2 regions of the Bacillus sp. C1 genome follow, and region 1 is predicted to be linked to the other one. Evidence: riboswitches for the same ligand, from Rfam matches in the RefSeq annotation. Region 1 holds a riboswitch; the other holds the start of a gene.
The links. Region 1 has a riboswitch for magnesium ahead of ACX5JI_RS17350 (phosphodiester glycosidase family protein). Riboswitches for the same ligand answer to the same signal wherever they lie in the genome.
Positions count from the first base shown of each region.

Region 2: it holds a riboswitch for magnesium, as region 1 does, so the genes downstream of both, ACX5JI_RS18785 (LCP family protein) here and ACX5JI_RS17350 (phosphodiester glycosidase family protein) in region 1, are expected to answer to the same signal.

Region 1 covers NZ_JBTMZT010000006.1:59,470-70,069, forward strand. The annotation lists gene ACX5JI_RS17330 (non-ribosomal peptide synthetase) at 1-1,886, shown strand, start outside; gene ACX5JI_RS17335 (flavin-containing monooxygenase) at 2,293-3,360, shown strand; gene ACX5JI_RS17340 (hypothetical protein) at 3,676-3,924, shown strand; gene ACX5JI_RS17345 (hypothetical protein) at 4,041-4,334, opposite strand; gene ACX5JI_RS17350 (phosphodiester glycosidase family protein) at 4,391-5,467, opposite strand; M-box (ykoK) riboswitch at 5,893-6,068, opposite strand; partial or broken gene ACX5JI_RS17355 (serine hydrolase domain-containing protein) at 6,742-7,275, opposite strand; gene ACX5JI_RS17360 (RNA-guided endonuclease InsQ/TnpB family protein) at 7,408-8,877, shown strand; partial or broken gene ACX5JI_RS17365 (serine hydrolase domain-containing protein) at 8,929-9,444, opposite strand; gene ACX5JI_RS17370 (ketoacyl-ACP synthase III) at 9,579-10,559, opposite strand.
Region 2 covers NZ_JBTMZT010000007.1:152,095-162,694, reverse strand. The annotation lists gene ACX5JI_RS18820 (PrkA family serine protein kinase) at 1-276, shown strand, start outside; gene yhbH (sporulation protein YhbH) at 955-2,130, shown strand; gene ACX5JI_RS18810 (MgtC/SapB family protein) at 2,344-3,045, opposite strand; gene mgtA (magnesium-translocating P-type ATPase) at 3,131-5,815, opposite strand; gene ACX5JI_RS18800 (undecaprenyl-diphosphatase) at 5,966-6,532, opposite strand; gene ACX5JI_RS18795 (FtsW/RodA/SpoVE family cell cycle protein) at 6,568-7,680, opposite strand; gene ACX5JI_RS18790 (magnesium transporter MgtE N-terminal domain-containing protein) at 7,859-8,203, opposite strand; M-box (ykoK) riboswitch at 8,359-8,534, opposite strand; M-box (ykoK) riboswitch at 9,155-9,318, shown strand; gene ACX5JI_RS18785 (LCP family protein) at 9,480-10,424, shown strand.

The sequences.
Region 1 (10,600 bases):
ATCCTCAACAGTTTGTATCTTACATTCGGGAGAATAAGTTGGAAATGTTCGATATAACACCTTCACTACTCCAATTACTCATAGATGAGGGGTTGTTAGAAACAAACGATAGTGTTCATGTCCCAAGCAAGGTACTGGTCGGTGGAGAAGCGATTATGCCATCACTGTGGGAACAATTAGTAGAGGCCGACAAGGTCCATTTTTATAACGTGTATGGTCCTACAGAATGTACGGTTGATGCGACATGCTATCGCATCAAAAAAGATAGTGAGAGAGTAACCATTGGGCGTCCTTTGCCGAACGTTCAAGCCTATGTATTGGATGAGAATTTGTTACCTGTTCCAGTTGGTGTAACGGGTGAACTTTATATCGGCGGAGCAGGCCTAGCGAGAGGATACTTGAATCGTCCAGAGTTAACGTCCGAGCGTTTTATTCCTCATCCATTTAATGAAGGGGAACGGCTATACCGGACGGGAGATCTAGTCCGCTATTTAGCTGATGGCCATTTGGATTATCTGGGAAGAATCGATAATCAAGTGAAAATTCGAGGCTTCCGGATTGAGCTTGGAGAGATTGAAGCGAATTTAGAAAGTCATCCATCGGTGAAAGAGGCAGTAGTCTTGATAAGAGAGGAACAACCAGGAGATCCGAGATTGGTTGCCTATGTGGTGGGTGAAGGAAGTATGTATGAATGGCGTGAGCATCTCAAGAGACAAGTACCGAATTATATGGTTCCTGCACACTTTATTAAGGTAGACGCGATTCCGCTTACGACAAACGGGAAGGTTGATCGAAAGGCGCTGAATAGCTTAACGATTCAAAGAGATAGTACATTTTCTACACCAATCATCCCACGGGATGAAATTGAGTATCAGCTGATTAAAATTTGGCAGGATTTGCTACAAATAGAAGGTGTCCATGTAAATGATGACTTCTTCGAAAGAGGGGGGCACTCGCTCCTTGTAATCAAATTGATTTCAAAAATCAGAGAGAAATTTGGAAAAGAGATTAAGGTGTCCGCACTGATTGAGAACCCGACAGTGGAAGGAATGGCTTGTCTGATCCGTGACAATTATGGTATGGAAAAATCGTTATCGGGTCTGGTTCCATTACAAGAATCAGAGAAAAGGCCTTTCTTCTGTATTCATCCGTTTATGGGGAATGTATTCTGTTACATTCAGCTAGCAAGGTTACTCAAGGATCACTGCTCATTTTATGGGCTACAAAATCCTCTCGTAGAGAAAGAAGGAATGGACGGATTAACTTTGCCTGGAGTAGTTCAACTCTACATTGAGGAAATAAAGCACGTTCAGCCAGAGGGACCGTATCGTCTGGGAGGATGGTCGCTGGGCGGTGCCATCGCCTATGAAATCGCAACTATGTTACGGAACCAGGGAGAAGAAGTTGAGGTGTTGGTACTAATGGATACTAAGGTGCCTTCAGAACAGGATTACAAGACAAATGAAGAAATGCTCACTTATATATTGGAGCATTTCATTCATTCAGGATTAGTAGAGCGGGAAAAAGAACTCGTTCATCAACAGGACATGCTTGTTAATCAGTTGATCGTGGAAGGCGTGCTTCCGCCTGATGCGGATCTTACGAGTCTAAAACAGATTACCAATGCTCACAGGAAGTGTTTAAATTTAATGGCAGAACATGTCTTAACGCCATACTTTGGAGAGGTAATCTACTTCAGTGCTGAAGAAGGCAGAGAGTTGTTCACGGATTGGAAGCCGTTATTACAGGGGAAAGTGAATAAGTATTCGGTGCCTGGGTCACACGAGGAGATCGTCTTCTCTCCAGCGGTGGAAAAGATATCTAAATATCTCAAAAATAGATTAGAAGAGATAGAGAGGGAAAACCTTTCGTTAACGGTAAAGTAGGGTGTTCTGAAAGATACAACTTTATGAAGAGCATGCAGGGGATAGAAAAGAGTTGTTTATTATGGATAAAAGTAATTTTATTAGGATGTCTCGAAACATCATAAAAAAACAATTTAGATAAGCAAATTCAAGAATAAATGATTACAAAAACAAATGTTTATTTTCAGACTGTGGAGAAGGTCTTCTCCACGGTCCTTTTTTGTCTGGGTCTTTTAATCTTTCAATGATGAGAAAAAGGAGTAGTGAGTTGAAAAATCATCGCGATTACGCTTTTTTATATTTACATATTGAGTAGAGGAAGGGCTATTTTCCTTGATTTGTAAAAAGAAAGTTTATATGATGGAATCAAACATATGAACATATGAACAGATATTCATATGTTCATATTGAAAAGGAGGATGGAAAAATGTTAGATGTAATTGTAATAGGGGCTGGCCAAGCAGGTCTAGCTATGGGGTATTATTTACAGCAAGGAAACTATCGTTTTGTCTTGTTAGATGGAGAAAAGGAAGTTGGCGATTCATGGAGAAAGCGATACGATTCTTTACAATTGTTTACACCAAGGCGGTATTGTGCATTGCCGGGTATGAGGTTAAATGGAGATCAAAATGAATTTCCGAGTAAAGATGAAATTGCCAATTATTTAGAAGCATATGCAAAACATTTTTCCATACCGGTGAGATTAAATATGAATGCTTTAAAAATAAAGAAGAAGGGGAGCGTGTTTGAAGTATATACATCTAAAGAAATTATGCAATCTAAACGAGTTATTATCGCATCAGGAGCTTTTCAGCAATCCTTTATTCCCTCTATTTCTCAAAACTTGTCACATAATATTTTTCAAATTCATTCTTCACAATATCAATCACCAATGCAAATTCCAGATGGGCCAGTTCTTGTAGTAGGAGGAGGGAACTCCGGCACACAAATTGCGGTAGAGCTTGCGAAAACTCATGATGTTACGATTGCTGTCAGTCATCCACTGTCATTTTTACCATTAAAAATAATGGGAAGGAGTATTTTTTCTTGGCTGGAAACGATAGGCCTATTATATGCTGGCACAAATACAAGGCGGGGAAGATGGTTTAGGCAGCGGAAAGATCCGATATTTGGTTTTGAATGTAGAGAGCTCATTCGTAATGGGAAGATAACAGTGAAACCTAAAGTAGTAAATGCATTGCAGCATAAAGTAGTTTTTTCAGATGATAGCACTTGCGATGTCCAGAACATAATATGGTCTACAGGCTTCACGCCAAATTATCGGTGGATTGAAGTGGAAGGAGCGGTTAATCAGGAAGGGTTTCCTATTCATACAAGAGGCGTAAGTAAAGTGCAAGGATTATACTATATTGGATTACCGTGGCAACATCAAAGAGGATCAGCTCTTCTTTGTGGTGTGGGCCAAGATGCAGAATTTGTATGTTCCAGTATTCAAAAAGAAGATTCAATATTGACCAAAAAAATAGGTCGGTAGCAATTCCTACCGACCAACTATATGTACAGCAATTAGGAGAGGTCAAACTTTCATTACATTTATTATAATTCGTTCTGACAATTTAGAAAACTAGAAAGTGATCGTTATATGTTGAGAAAGTTTTTTGTACCGTAATATATGGAGTATTAAGAATATCGTATGTAAAATAGGTAATATAGACCTCCTATTAAGAGGTAATCATGCTATATTTTGTATTTTTTTGAAATGAATTATGATAGATTTATAATATGCATATATTTATTAAAATATGTAAGGTGTTTTTCGTATATTTATCAATAGAGAGAGGGATACAATATGAAATTTGATGACCAACGTTTACTTGGAATTCGATTAGGTTCTTTACTTATAACAGGAGAGAATCAATATTTAGTCATAAAGAAAAAAGAACATTATTCCTTATTAAATATTGAAACGCTGGAGTGCACACCTCTGGAAGTGTCATTGGAGCATCTTGAAGAAATGCTTCATGAGGATCTTCAAGAAAGTATAAAGGAGATTATTGCACCTGAACATTTAAAGATTGTGGCTAAAAATATAATATAAAAAAGCTGGAAAAAAACCAGCTTTTTTATATTATAGGCGCTTTTCGTTATATACCTACAACTAAGTGGATATAAGTATTTGAGAATCACTGTGTGCAGATACAGACTCTTAAAATATTATTCTACAAATTCTTCAACCCATCCATGATCGATTAATACTTGAATGTATTCTTGCATATCGGTTAATTTGTTAGTGATGAGTTGTTCAACAATAATATTACATTCACCTTTTTCGAAGTTTATAAATATTTCCTTTACTTTTGAAAACTGGGTTTGATGATTGAAAGCTGGAAGTTCGATGACATCACCTATACATGGTTTCATGTTAGAGTTGAAATGTTTCGCGCAACATCTAATGGAACTTTCTTTTTCAGAAATATAGCATATATTTTGGTTCATCACTATTTTCATGTTATAAATCCCACCTATATAATGAATTTGTATTTCATAATAATTCTTTTCATTTTTTAAATTGAATCTTCTAGTGTAGTTGTATCTATATTTTTCCCATCCATTGTTATTTGTATTTGTTGGTTCGGATTTGCTGCTACGATCCAAGCGTTTGGTAAAAATCGATCTTCATGAGATAAGGTAGATGGTGAATTTCGAACTTTTCCCCATAAATATAATGTGGCTGAAGAGCCTCCATCCATAGCCATTGCATTTATGGCACCTTTTTCATAGAGAATGTCTTGACATTCCTTTAAAGTGGCCCCAATACTATGTGCTTGTCTACCATCGATAACGAGAAACATGAGAGATCCATCTTGTTTTTGTGCCATTATACTACGCGGTGCAGACCCCCAGCCGCCATCTCCCTCTGTTATCATTTTTTCTCCATCTACAATTAATTGCGGCATAAAGCCAGCTGCTGAAATAACGTGTTTAGCTAATAATTGTTTGGCAGAGTAGTTTCCTGTTATCATTTCACCAAATTCTGTTAAACCAGAAATAATGGTAGGAGCATTGTTATCATGGTTCGTATTAATAATTTTTCCATCCTCGATTACAATTCCAGTAGCAATATTGCCGCCGCCTCTACCTGTTTCATCAGAAAATCCACTTGCGTTTACAGCAACAAGGGCATGATTACGCTTAGCCATGACACTAATTTTTTCACCTTTTTCTGATCCTTGTGTTCCTTGGTGAGTAGCGAGTTTCACATTAAACGGATTACTAATAGTAACTAGTTTTCCTTCGAAATGAAAGCGAGTATTTGCAGTGCTTTTAATCGTTTCTATATCGATTTTTAAAGGTGCATGTTTTAATTCTTTTAATCTCTTCGCAGTCATTTTTCCATAAATACGATTCCTACTATTAATCCATTTTGGATTATGGATACGATCTGTTAATGTATTCAATTCTTCTTTCGGTAGAAAAGTATATTTCGCAAATTGCGGATGTTGAGATGTTAATATGCTTTCAGCAATAATGACACGAAAATCATGACCGTAGCTCGTACCAAATAATACGCCACTACCAATTAGTATAAAAATGAACAGAAGGATTATAAATCTTTTTAAAATTTTTCTTAGACGTTTCAATATGTTTTCCTCCACTAAGTATAGTTGTATATATACGTGATGATCCCTTACATTCACTTTATATAGCTTTTAAAAAGGGATGAGAAAGAAGAGGAATGATGACTTTTTGTTAAAACGAAATCATTACGGTTTAAATGTTATTCCTAGTCAATTCTTCTTCATAGTAGGTGACATATAAACAACGCATTAGGAGCTAAGAGAATACAAATATACAATTTCACTTTGTACAATCATCATAGCTATAAATGAGAAATAGTGTTTTTTCTTTAACGTTCATTTCCATGCTGTGCGCCTCCTTTAGTAAATACATGGATTGTTTATTTTTAACTTCATATGATAAATGGTTCATGTACAGTTCTTTGTATAAGAACAACCCCTCTAGTTATTCAACGAGAGGGGGGCAAAATTGTATACGTAAATAAAGCTAAACTTCCCCCTAGTCGAGTTTTGGCACTATACAACGTAAAGGATGAAGTTTCATCACTTAGCTATCTTAAGAAGAGCCTTAATCCGACAATCCCTGTTCTACCCATTGGCATCTTTCGATATTTTTGGGCAATAGCCTATGTTTGTATAGGAGCCTCACCTAACAGGTGTAGCAATTATAATATTATGCGTTTCTTTCGTGTAGAAAGCATAGCTAGTATTTTTGGAATTGTCAACAGAATATTATCTTGCTTTTTACTAAAAAAATTTTGGGTTTATATGTGATTTTTCCATATTAGCATTTGAATGCTGCGAAATAGATGGATTTATATACGAATTTGTTTATTTTTTAGAAATAGCGAACAGAAAAAATGTAACAAAACATATAGAGAATTTTGAACGTTACGTTTTATTTTTCAATGTAACGTAGTGAATGACACATTGGAAAAATCATAGAAATAATATGTTTTTCATTAAGTTCAATATCCGTTTTTTTGGTAGAATCGGAAGCGTACTATCCTTGTGCAAGTACAGGGGATGAAAATTTAAAATTGTAAAAGTATTTTATTATCTAAGCGGATATTTCGTTTGAGAATAGAATGACAAATTGAAAAATAACATTTCAAGATGGAATTAGATTGGTGGAATCCCATCTTGAAGGATTGAGTGATGAGGGAGAAGAGAAAACAAAGGATTCTGTAGTTTTCTCATGTGAGAACCATGATGTAGAGTAATGTTTAAGATGTTCGTGTCTTAGCATGTAAACAAAGCAGAGGCTACTAAGGTGAAAACAAACGTTATAAAAGGCTAAGTATCATTGGATGAGACTATTAAACAAATAAAAGTTTTTACAGTTCTAATAAAGTAATAATCTCTCCAATAATCCCTTCATGTTGATGAACACCCAAATCTGAGTTTGTCATTATGACAGCACCACTACCTTTATATGGGTATGCAAGCATGAAACATTGGAACCCAACGCCCCAACCAAGTGAAGATATTTCTATTTCTTCGTCTGATTTATCGAGAAACACACCTAGACCAGTCCACTTTGAACTACCTTGAGGAGAAATCATTTCTTTGATAATTTTCGAAGACAGACCGAGTTTGCTATTGCCGTGCAAAGAATGAATGACTTCTATTACTAAAGTAGCTATATCTGTTGGATTTGACCATATTCCTGCAGCAGCCGTATACGGATAGGACGGATATTTCCCGGCTACTACATGTCCATTTTTATCGTGACCACAGGAGAAACGATTATTTGTTATATTTTGTTTAGGATACACTAGCGTACTGTTATTCATATGTAAAGGTGCAAATATTTCTTCTTGTAATAATTGATTAAAAGATGATCCGGTAACGTCTTCTATCATATCTTTCGAGAGGACTCCCACCTCTAAACATATGTGAAGGTGGTGAGGTGAATCGAAAAAAATATGTTATGTTCAAATAAAATAGCGGAAACATACGTTCTTGTTTTGGTATGATATGCTTAACAAGGAGGTGAAAAAATGACAGCGGAAAAGCAAAGGAATTATAAAACGCTTCAAATTTGGATTAAAAAAGGACATCGTATGTATTCTTATTTTCAAGAATCTTGCCAAAACGCGAAGAATATGTACAACACGACAAACTTTTATATACGACAAGTGTATACAGGTTTGACACAAAATAAGGAGTTGCAACCTTTACAAAAAGAAGTTTTAGATACAATTGCTAAAAACATAGGGAAGATGAATGATACCCAAATTCTGGCCTATCAAAAGAATGTGGAAAAAGAGAAAACAAAACCAAAAGAAAAACAAAAAGAAGTGAAATGTAATTTGTTTTCAGAACCAACTACAGAAAAACCGTATGTAGATTACAATTTTTTGGATGCATTATTTAAAGCGATGATTCAGAATGATTATCGTGCTTTGCCTACACAATCTAGTCAATCCATCATGAAAAACGTATTCCAAAATTGGAAGTCTTTTTTTGCTAGTTTAAAAGATTATAAAAAGAATCCTCACAAATACACTGGAAAACCTAGCATTCCAAAGTATATTCGTTCTTCTGAAAAGGAAATTTTGTATACAAACCAAGATTGTGTCATTAAAAATGATACGTTTTTAAAGTTTCCAAAGACAAAATTACAATTGAATATTGGGAAATTAGGGTTTACTGAAGGAAAACTGAAACAAGTTCGTGTCATTCCAAAATACAAGGAGTATGTAGTGGAACTCGTGTTAGATGGTCCTTCAAAACAACAAACTGTTGAAGAGAATGGTCGTTATATGAGTATTGATTTAGGTATTGATAACCTTGCAACCATTGTAACAAACACAGGTATGAAGCCTGTACTTGTTAAGGGCAAACATGTCAAAAGCATAAATCAATATTACAACAAAATGAAGAGTCACTTTACAAGTGTTCTCAGGCGAGGTAAACAAACAGGGACAGGTCCTTTTACTTCAAAAAGAATAGAAAAACTTCATCAAAAGCGTTACCTGAAAATAAAGGACATCTTTCATAAAGCGAGTCATCATATTGTAAAACTGGCTCAAGAAGAGAGAGTTTGCCAAATCGTTATTGGTCAAAACAAAAGTTGGAAACAAGAAACTGATATGGGAAAGAAAAATAACCAAACATTTTGCCATATCTCGCATACTGTATTGATTCAAATGATTACATACAAAGCAAATGCAGTAGGTATTCAAGTTATTGTAACCGAGGAATCGTACACGTCAAAAGCAAGTTTTCTAGATTATGACTTCATTCCAACGTATGGAATAAATGACCAACATGCAACTTTTTCAGGAAAACGAATAAAACGCGGTATGTATCGTTCTGCGAAAGGCATCGAAATCAACGCAGACGTAAATGCTGCGGCGAATATTTTACGAAAAGTAGTCCCGAATGCATGGAAAAACGGGATAGAGGGGTTAGGCGTGAAACAGCTCGCTAGTGTGTTAACCCCGCTGACGTTAATCGTCCGTTAGGTCGAAACGTTAGAAACCCCCACTTCAAGCTTTGCTAAGTGGGGGAGTATTCATTAGTTGTTCGATGATACAAAATCCAGCATCTGAATAATGAAATTTACTTTCTGGTGTATATTGAACTTCGATAGGAACTGGACAATAAGGTGTTTTACCTTGAAGAATTTGAAGTATGGTAGGTTTTCCTTGGACCGAATTGTATATATCAAAACTTTTATGAGGATCAATGATTCCAGATTGATGACTTAGTAGATTTCGTAAAGTAACTTTTTTATCAGAAGTGAATTTATTTTTAGGGACTTTCCAAGATACAAGCTGATTATTTACACGTTTATCTAAGTTCAATATTCCTTTGTCTACTAATTTTAATACGAGCATTGCTGTGATGAATTTACTGATGGAGCAAGCGTTGAAAATAGAATTCATGTTAACTTTTTGAGTTGTCCCTGCTTCAAGAAGACCAAAGCTTTCAGTCCGTTCTAATGTACCGTCACGGATTGTGGCTAAGCTTAGACCGATTACAGGGTATTGCTTCATTCTTTCATATATATTTATTGTTTTTAGTTCCATATGCGTAATCTCCTTTTCTACTATATTATAACAAAAGAAATGTTACATACAGGAATATATTAAAGGGTGTCGTATTGAACTAGATTGGGGAGAGATAACAGAAAAGCTGATGTGATAAGACATCAGCCTTTCTGTTATATATTCCATTTTAATATGAGCCCTGCATGTACAAGACCACCACCGAATCCATATAAAAGTAAAGTATCACCAGTCTTAACTTTTCCATCTTTTAATCCGATATCAAGTGCTAACGGAATAGAAGCAGCAGAAGTGTTTCCGCAATATTGTAGACTCATGAGTGTTTTATCAAGAGGAATAGCTGTTCGTTCACAAATAGATTCAATCATTCTTAAATTGACGCTATGCGGAATGAACCAGTCGATCTCCGATACATCGAAATGATTTTTTTGTAGTAATTGTTGTACGCCTTGCGGGACGGTGTTTACAGCCCATTTGTAAACTGCTCTTCCGTTCTGAACAAGGTGTGGCGTATCTTGTAACGCCTCTCCATTCATTGTTTTTGATAAAGCAGTTTGGTATAAGTTAATTCCGCCAGAACCTTTAGATCCCATATGAGTTCCTAAAAAACTAGGGTTGCGTTCATCGTATTCTACAAGGGCTGCGCCAGCACCATCTCCGAAAAGGATACAAGTAGTACGGTCGCTATAATCTGTGATTTTTGAAAGGGTTTCAGCACCAATAACGAGGATTTTTTTGTTTGTTCCGGATGTAATAAGCCCATTAGCGACAGTTAGTCCATACACAAACCCAGCGCAAGCAGCACTTAGATCAATTGCTCCTGTATGAGGTATTTCAAAATGAGCCTGAACTTGACTTGCGGTATTGGGAAACATGTAATCGGGTGTAGCAGTTGCAACAATAATTAAATCAACGTCATCAATAGAAACATGGAATCGATCCATTAAGTTTTGAACAGCTCGAATACATAAAGTTGTAGAGAATTCGTCAGGGGAAGTAATTCTTCGCTCGTGCATACCAGTTCGCTGTACAATCCATTCATCTGTCGTTTCCACAAGGCTGGATAAATCTTTATTTGATAATATTTTCTCAGGTACATACGTTCCGACAGCTGTAATTCGTGCTTTTGAATTCATAAAATCCTCCCTTTATTAGTATTAAGTTTTAATATCTAGTC
Region 2 (10,600 bases), on a different contig from region 1:
TTCCGAGAAGAAATTTTAATCCGCATTTCTGCTTACGCTCGTAAAGGAAAACGATTTGATTACAACTCACATGAACGTCTTCGTGAAGCGATCCAGAAAAAATTATTCGCTGATCTGAAAGATGTTGTGAAGATTACAACATCCACGAAAACACCAGATGAGAATCAGTTGAAGAAAATTAATGATGTTGTAGCACGCTTAATCGATGAACATGGCTATAATTCGTCATCAGCCAATGAATTGCTTCGTTATGTAGGTAGCTTGCTCAATCGATAGTTTGATAATAAAACGCTGTCTCTTATGAAACCGAGAGGCAGCGTTTTTGTATCCATCTGATTGAAATGATGAAATTCTACGATATAAATCCATTTTAACTTTCCAACATCTAAATTGCGGTTATGAAAACAAAGGGAAGTCGCCACTTATTACTTCTTTTTGTTTGTACATGGCATGGGGCTAAAAGGGAACTGACCGCTACTACACTTGGCTGGATGCTCTCTTCTAACTAAAAAGTAAGGGGTTTGTCGGTTTTTCAATCTGTATTTATATAGTGAATGTTTCATTTCATATATGAGCTTGTCCAAATAAAATAAATTAAGGTGCAATTTCATGAATTTATTGTCAATTATTTTCACAATATGCATATGATAGAGTAACCAACCATTCATACAGAAAAAGCCAACACAATACAATATGTTGCAAAATGAAAAAGTGTGCAACAATGAATTGTGTTTCTTTCTTATCAGCTGAAGAACGTACAATTGATAATGAATGTCAAAGCTTTTGTTAAGGATGCTCGGAGTAAAAATTAAGGGTGCTTTATGAATATGGAAAAAAGAAAATTCTAATGAACAGAATTCTTGTTACTGTTTTTGTTGCTACATCAAAACCTCAAATTCTTATATTACTGTTTATTAGAGAAAATAAGGAAAATTACAGTAAGGAGGGAAAAGGATGGGCGAAGAAAATCAACCAAATTATACAATTTCACAGGAAAATTGGTCCCTCCATCGCAAAGGACATGATGATCAACAGCGCCATCAAGACAAAGTACAAGAGGCAATTAAGAATAACTTACCAGATCTTGTGACAGAGGAAAGTATAGTGATGTCTAATGGTAAGGACGTTGTCAAAATACCTATTCGCTCTTTAGATGAGTATAAAATTAGATATAACTATGATAAGAATAAACATGTTGGGCAAGGAACTGGTGATAGCAAAGTTGGCGATGTGGTTGCAAGAGATGGATCTGGAGGTCAAAAGCAAAAGGGACCAGGAAAAGGGAAAGGTGCAGGAGATGCAGCTGGGGAAGATTATTATGAAGCAGAAGTGTCTATTTTAGAATTAGAGCAAGTGTTTTTCAAAGAACTGGAGCTACCTAACTTAAAGCGGAAAGAACTGGATGAAAATCGGATTGAACAAATTGAATTTAATGATATTAGAAAAACAGGGTTATGGGGAAATATTGATAAAAAACGGACGATGATATCAGCTTATAAACGAAATGCTATGAACGGAAAGCCGGCTTTTCATCCAATTCGTCAAGAAGATCTGAAGTTCCGAACATGGAATGAAGTAGTGAAGCCGGATTCAAAAGCGGTTGTATTAGCAATGATGGATACAAGTGGATCTATGGGACTTTGGGAGAAATATATGGCGCGTAGCTTCTTCTTTTGGATGACAAGGTTCTTACGTACAAAATATGAAACAGTAGATATAGAATTTATTGCTCATCATACAGAAGCAAAGGTTGTAACAGAAGAAGAATTTTTCTCTAAAGGAGAAAGTGGAGGAACAATATGCTCCTCTGTTTATAGAAAGGCACTAGAGCTTATCGATGGAAAGTACTCTCCGGATCGCTATAATATTTATCCATTTCATTTTTCAGATGGAGATAACTTAACGTCGGATAATGCTAGGTGTGTAAAGCTTGTGCAAGAATTGATGCAGGTATGTAACATGTTTGGGTATGGGGAAGTGAACCAGTACAATCGCCACAGTACACTCATGTCGGCTTATAAAAATATTAAAGATGAGAATTTCAGATACTACATTTTAAAACAGAAAGCAGACGTATTTCACGCAATGAAGAGCTTCTTTAGAGAAGAATCCGGTCAAAAAATGGCATGAGATCTTGATAAATGGATTTTAGAGAACAGTTTTGTTGGAATGATATGTAATAGTATCATAGTCAGAAGGTACCGTGAAATAAATAATGGGTGCCTTTTTCTTTTGTGTAGAATATATATAATGTTATTCCAAAAAGGGATAACGTTATATATATGTTCTACACTGAAAAGATAAAGGTTGTTTACAGTTCTATAATACGTAATCATAAAAGCGTTAATCTTCATCTTGGTCTATAAGAGCTTTCCAACCTACAGCTGTCACACTAACTTCTAAACTTAATCGATTTACAATTTTTTCAATAAGTTCTGTTTTCTGTGCGTTACAATGTAGAAATGCCTTTACAATTACTTTCTTTTCTTTCTCAATGTCTTCACTATACAACTCTTGAAGGCCCAGTTCTTCTGTATATACCATATGCATTAGCAATACCCTAATATGGTTTTCATCTTTCTCTAAACATGTGACGGATATTACATAACGTATTTCTTCTTGCTGGTGTCCTTGAGATTTTTTATTCATAAATACGCCCATAGGCCGGAGAAAAATGTGTACGAAAATAACACCACAAGCACCAATGATACCTGCTTTTAAAAAACCAGCTCCAATAAGAGTACCTACGGCAGCGGCACACCATAATGTTGCTGCTGTATTCAAGCCGCGAATACTAAAGCCTTCTCGAATAATGACACCTCCACCAAGAAAACCGATACCACTTACAACTTGAGCAGCGATACGAGTAGGGCTTTGTTCTTCTACCGTCATAACAGATAACAGTACAAATAAGCAGGCTCCAAGGGAAACAAGTGCATTTGTTCTTAATCCAGCCATCCGATTTCTCCATTGTCGTTCTGTTCCAATACAAGCACCTGCAAGTATTGCGGCTAGTAAACGAATAACGATATCTTGCCAAACCATATTTTCACCTCCGTATATATAATAAAGTGATATTTCCAGCGGGGAGTGCATCTTTCACTGCTGGAAAGCCTTCATCAATCGGATACTAAAGCCAACTATGAAACGTTTTGATGTATATTCGTTTTAATAATTGAGTTAATATAGCGTATCCAGCTATAATTCCTATTACCCATAAAAAGTAACGAAATGGCAGTGGGGAAAACCCTAATATTTCACTGAAAGGTGAGAATGGCAAATACATGCCAACTATCATTATAATTGTTGTTAGTAATAGCACAGGAGAAGAGGCTGTACTTTGAATAAAGGGAATATGTTGCGTACGAATCATATGCACAATTAACGTTTGAGTAAGTAATCCGACTATAAACCATCCAGCCTGAAACAAGGAGTGTTCGGCGCTTGTATTTGCGCTAAAAACATTCCATAGCACACTAAAAGTTATTACATCGAATATACAACTTATTGGTCCGATACATAAGATGAAATTACGTAAGTCTTTCGTATCCCATTTTCTTGGTTTTTCTAGAAACTCTTTATCTACTGTGTCCCAAGGAATGGAGAGTTGGGATAAGTTGTATAATAAGTTCTGAACTAGTAGTTGAATTGGTAATAGGGGAACAAAAGGAATGAATATACTAGCTAATAATAAACTACATGCATTTCCAAAATTCGAACTTCCAGCCATTTTCATGTATTTTAGTATATTCCCAAATGTCTTTCGTCCTTCTATAATACCGATTTCTAATACATCTAGGTCTTTTTCAAGTAGCATCATATCAGAACATTCTTGAGCGATATTGTCTGCCGTTTTAACAGATATACCAATATCAGCTTCTTTTAGAGCTAAAACATCATTAATACCATCCCCTAAGAATCCGACTGTATGCCCATCTTGTTGTAATGTTTTAATAATACGGAGTTTTTGTGTAGGATTTAGTTTTGCAAAAGCAGTTGTTTTTCGGGCTAACTTTGCAAGCGCTCGTTCGGGCAAGCGGTCAATTTCATAGCCGAGTACGACTTCTCCTACATCAATACCTACTTTCTTGCAGATGTTTTTCGTAATACACTCATCATCCCCTGTTAAAATCTTTATAGCTACTCCCTTATCTTGTAGAGAGCGAAGTGAAGAAATGGCAGATTGTTTCGGAGGATTTAAGAACCCTAAAAATCCAACAAGCACCATATCAGATTCATCTTCAGTAGAATAGGCCTCAGATGTGTCCGTATTGCATTCTTTATACGCAACTGCAATGACCCTCAGCCCTTGTTCATATAAAAAATGAACAAGCTGGTTATTTTTATGCTGTATATGATTAGTAATAGGAACTACAGAATGGTTCAATTGTATATGGCTACAAATGGACAAAACTTCTTGAACAGATCCTTTACATACCATAAATTGTTTTCCAGATTGCTCTTTTACAATGCTAGAAGTACGGCGCCTTTTGAAGTCGAATGGAAAATCGATGACTTTTGAAAATTGAGAAGTATCGAGAGTTCTGTTTGCTTGTGTATATTGCAAGATAGCTTGGTCAATTTCATTCTTTGTTCCTGTTTGAAAATAGCTATTTAAATAGGCCAATCTGAAGACATGTTTAGATTGTTTCCCTTCATTATTTAAACAACGTACCAATTGCATATTCTCTTCCGTTAGAGTACCTGTTTTATCAGTACAAAGAATGTCCATTGCTCCAAGGTTGTAAATAGAGCTTAATTGTTTTATGATAACCTTCTTTTTACTCATATTTACAGCACCTTTTGCTAAATTAGCTGTTACAATCATTGGCAACATCTCTGGAGTGAGTCCAATGGCTATAGCTACCGCAAATAAAAAAGCTTCCTGCCAATCGCCCTTCATAACACCGTCTATTACCATAACAAAGGGAATCATAATAAGCATACATTGAATGAACAGCCAACTCACTTTACTGATTCCTTTGTCAAAACTAGTTTCAGAGGATATTTTTGCTCGAGTTTTTGTTAAAAAACCAAAAGATGTGTTAGCTCCTGTAGAAATAACAACTGCTTTTGCGAAGCCGTCCATAATATGTGTTCCCATAAAACAAAGGTTTTCTAATTCTATTAAGTTCCCTATGCTTCTTATTTTTCGCTTTTTATACGTGTAATAATATTTGTTGGACTTTTCGACGGGTATGACTTCACCAGTTATTGTTGATTGGTTCACTAGTAAATTTTTTGATGAAAGAATGCGAACATCAGCCGGAACAATATTGCCAGCAGAGAGAAAAATAATATCGCCTGGTACAAGTTTTTCAGGGGAAACTTGTACTTTCTCACTTTGTTCGGTTTGTCCTGTATTTGGTTGTTTAAATCGTTGTGTTTTTTCTCTTAATACAGTTACGGATGCAAGAGGTATTTCTTTTAACTTGTTTATCCATTTTTGTGCACGAAACTCTTGGATGAAGCGGATTATTGAACTTAAAATTACTATAATTGCTGCAATGGTCGCACTTTTTATGTCATTTGTAATAAAAGATATGATACCTATAGCAATTAGAATAAAAATAAAAGGATTTTTGAAGCAGATAAGAAAGCTCATATACCATGATTTTGTTTTTTCGTATATGATTTTATTGTTCCCATAAATATCGTTTCGTCTGCTTGCTTCTTGACATGAAAGTCCGTTTGGATTTGTTTTTAGCATAGATAAAGCAGAATGAGTATCACATTTAGCAAGTTCAACCATCATTTTGTGATTTTTGTTTAATACTTCTTTGTGATTTGAAGCATATCGTTGTATATGTTTCAATGTCATAACAACGGCCCCCTTACTCTATTTTTTATAACTTAAGATCGGAATTATTCATCAATATATAGTGAATGTTTGATTAATGCAGATTTTTCATTTTCTCACTTCGTTTTTTCTTCTTGCTGAATTTTGAAGTGGAGATGACGGTCTTTATTTTGTTTGTAATATAGATAATTGGAAGAGTTTCTTTATAAACTTTGTTTTACATAGGTAATGAATACTTACAGCTACTACAGATCCGAAGATTGCCCCAGCTAATACATCAAATGGGAAATGTACGCCAACCCAAATTCTTGAAAGAGCAATGAGAACGGCTGATACTAAAAGGATGAATCCTAAACGGTTATAATATAGCCATACTGTAACGGCAATAATAAATGCACTAGTAGCATGATCACTAGGAAAAGAAGAGTTTGCAGCGTGTTCAACAAGTTGATTTATATGCAAGTGAGAAACAAATGGTCTGTCTCTATAGAAGAAGAGTCCAATTATTCTATTTAGTGTAAAACCAAGGCTACATGCTAACATGGTTTGAAAGATTACGATTCGACTTTTTTGTTTATTGAATATCCAAAAAAATAAGAAAGCGATAATTAATATATACTGAGCGTATTCAGCAAAAAATATCATTATATAATCTAATACAATATTTTTATTTACTTGTTGATTAATACGTTCGAAAATTTCGTAGTCTACGTAGCGTGTTGAAAGTAACATTTTTTCCTCCATAAAGTAGTGAATTTGGGTTCTTACTATTTTACTTTATTGAAAATTGAGATATTTAAAAGTATTCCCATCGCCATTAAATTTGCTATTAATGAACTGCCACCAAAACTAATAAACGGAAGAGGTGTCCCTGTAAGAGGAAATAGCCCTGTAATTCCTCCTAAATTGACAATAGACTGTATGCCGATCATGCTCCCTATACCAATTGCTATAAAACTTCCAAATGGGTCTTTACATTGTTGTGAGATTTTAAAAGAACAAAGTACGATATTCAATAATCCGATTAAAATAATGAACACACCAATAAACCCAAGCTCTTCAGAAATAATAGCCATAATAAAGTCTGTATGAGGTTCTGGCAAATAACCATATTTTTGAATGCTATTCCCTAAGCCGCGACCACTTATTCCTCCAGAACCAATAGCAATGAATGAATTTACAAGTTGATATCCATTTCCTTGTACGTCATGAAATGGATTGAGGGCAGTTGTAATACGTGCCATTTGAACTTCTGATAGACCATATTTAATTAAAAAATATAAAGATGGTACCCATAAAATAGAGCTTAAAGAAAACCATTTTAGAACAGCGTTTATATTGATCCCAGAGCAAAGAAAGATACTCATTCCTATCGCTAATATGAGAAGAGCAGAGCCTAAATTTGGTTGCTTATAGATAAGGAAAAAGGTTGTAATGAGAAAGAAAATAATTTTTCCACTTCCATACCAAGCTGGTTTATGAAAGTGTTGGCGTATGGCGAAAAAACGAGCCATTACAATTATGGTTCCTAATTTTATGAATTCAGCTGGTTGTATTCCAAATATCCATGATTGTGCATTGTTAACAACCTTTCCTTTCCATAGAACTAAGAAAAGTAGCAAAATACCCCCTGTCACAATAATTACTGAGATGATGCGCTTTTTCCATATTCGAAAAGGAAGAGTCATACAAATGATCAATCCGGCAGTTCCTAAGAAAAACTTGGTTAACTGAGAACGAAAGAAATGATCACTGTTATAACCGTAATGTTGCACAGCAACGATAGAGCTCGCACTATAAAGCATGATGAGACCTATCGTACATATAATAAAAAGAGAGAGGAGTAATCGGTAATCGAGTAACTTTAATGTTTTTTTCATTTGTATCTATCTCTTTCTATATAGGATTAAAGGTTTTCCGCATAGTGTTAAATCCGATATCCTTATATTATGTTTTTAAGCATTATAAACAGGATATAAAAATAATGAATCAGTATTTTCTAGAGAAGGAAGAGAGAAATGTAAAGAAATCATTTCGTTATGCTGTAATGAAAATACTTCAACTAGAAACGAGGTATTGCGAAGCCTTCTGTTTATGTGAATAAGAGTATTTTTCTTCTCTTTTTTTGATAAACAGATCTATTACATTCTCAATTTGTTGAGAGTCAATTGTGAGCATCATATTTACAATAATATCTATCGGTTGTTTATCTAATAATTGTTGTGCTTTATCATTACATAAATTAGTAAGAATATAATATTGTGTTTTTCGGTTAAGATAACTTAAAATTTCAGCACTTTTTTCATTAGGCAAATAATTGATGAACCATAGTTGTTCTTGGTAAGAAAGATTTTTCATTTCGAGTGCAATATCATACGGCTGTTTTTTTAGAATTAATTTCATTTTTAGTCCCTCCTTATTTACATACCAAGTTCATATTTTTGAATTCATACAAATCACTGTGTAGTGCTGTTATTTGGGGGGATTTCACATTCTTATACAAAAATCCCCTCTAGTATTCAACTAGAGGGGATGAAAAAAGACATGACTAAATAAAACGTTACTCCCCTAGTCGAGCTTTGGCACTATACAACGTAAAGTAATGAAGAGTCATTACTTAGCTATCTTAAGAAGAGCCTTAATCCGACAATTCCTGTTCTACCCATTGGCATCTTTCGATATTTTTGGGCAATAGCCTGTGTTTGTATAGGAGCCTCACCTAACAGGTTTAGCTAATATGAACTTGTTGTTTCTTTCGTGTAGAAAGCATAATATATTATTTTTTAATTTGTCAAGTGCGAAATTGTGCTTTTTCATAGATTTGTAAAGTGTAACGTATTGGCTTAAATTTCAGTATCTAGACTTATGAAATAGACGAAGTGGTACTATAGATGAATTTTTTTTATGTAAACAGAAAAAAAGGAATCTAACAAAAGTTACAGCAGATTTTGAAGTGTATCGCTTATTTTTAGGTTGCATAGAAAGTGAAACTTTAATCAGAGGGGGGGCTTCATCCTTCTCTGATTAAAAGCCCTCACCAATCGGGCTTTTACGGACAGCCCGACCCTCACCTATCTTCCTTGCTTCTCTTTAAATCTTGAGGTGGGGGGGCTTACTGCCCGTTAAAGCGGGATAAACAGAAAACCAGAAAAATTATGATATGGAGATTATATTCAGAAAATCTTACAAATCGTATCTTTTTCTGCTTAGTTTACAATTACCGGTTGATTCTGCTTTTTTTTCGGTGTAGTCTATACCTGTATAAAGCTGATGTATGAACAGGTTCTTTTATTTCTCACATAAAAGGCTGGATCGGCACGAAAGAAGATTGTTAGCTTATGTATTAAAAATCGTATATTTCTTTGTTAGGTGAGGCTCCTGTATAGAGAAACGCTGCTGCCCAAAAATGTCGAGAGACGCCAATGGGTCAACAGGAACGGTCGAATTAAGGCCCTTCTTAATGTAGCTGGTTTCAAACCTATGCTATACAGTGCTAAAACTCAACGAGGAGGAAAGTACAGCATGCCTATTACCTATTAACAACGTATGTTAATTTGTTTCATTCGTTTTTTGTAGTATGCAGACCTTTGCTCATCGCTGAGTTAAAGGTCTTTTTTGTGTGAAAAAGTTCTCTCATATGCTTTATATGGTCAATTTTGTTAAGAGAGGATGTATGAGAATGAAAAAAAATTGGTTTTATCAAAATAAAATAAAGGTTATTTTGGGGACCTTATTTATTTTTCTGTTTTTGGGCGGAAGCTATATATATTCTCAATTCAATCATTTCAACAATAAAACATATCATGGATTAGAGAGGGGGCGGAAATCTGTAAAACGAATAAATGATATATCACCCTTAAAAAATAATATTTCTATTCTCATTATGGGGGAAGATAATAGTGAAACGAGAGAAGGGGAATATGGGGAAAAGGCTCGGACAGACGCATTATTGTTAGCTACTATAGATAAAAGCGATAGCTCAGTTAATCTAGTAAGTATTCCAAGAGATACGAAAGTGTATATACCGACTAAAGACAAAGCAGATAAAATTGCTCACGCCCATGCCTTTGGAGGGATCGATAGTACAGTAGATACGGTAGAGAAATTTTTAGATATACCGGTTGATTATTATATTAAATTCAATTTTGATTCATTCCTTAATCTTATCGATATAATTGGAGGTATCGATGTTGATGTTCCTGTTACTTTTACGGAACAAGACAGTAAAGATACTCCTGATGCTATTCATTTAAAGAAAGGATACCAACATTTAAACGGTGAACAGGCATTAGCATTAGTGAGAACGCGCCACATTGACAATGATTTTATGAGAGGTAAGCGTCAGCAATTAGTAATTGAAGCCATTGGGAAAAAGTTAGTGAACATAAAGTCTTTAGGAAAATTTGAGGAGATTTTAGATCAAGTTAGTCCACATGTAGCGACGAACCTTAGTACAATGGATTTACTTTCTATCGCAGGTACTATGATGGGAAAACCAGTAACAATTACGAAACAGCAAATTAAGTGTAATGATAATTATACGAATGGGATTTATTATGCTCAGCCTGATCCAAAAAGTGTTCGAGAAATTTCACAAACTTTAAAACAAGTTTTGGAGAAATGATAGATTTTATATATAAATACAAATTAAAAAACGAACATCAAACCATTCTTTTCAGATGGATGAGAGCATCCGGCCAGTTCCTTTTTTAGCCCCATCCTATGTGAAAACAGAAGGAGAAAACGAGTGAAGGTCTCTGTCTGTTCTTCATAACCATAATGTATCTGTTAGAAAATCAA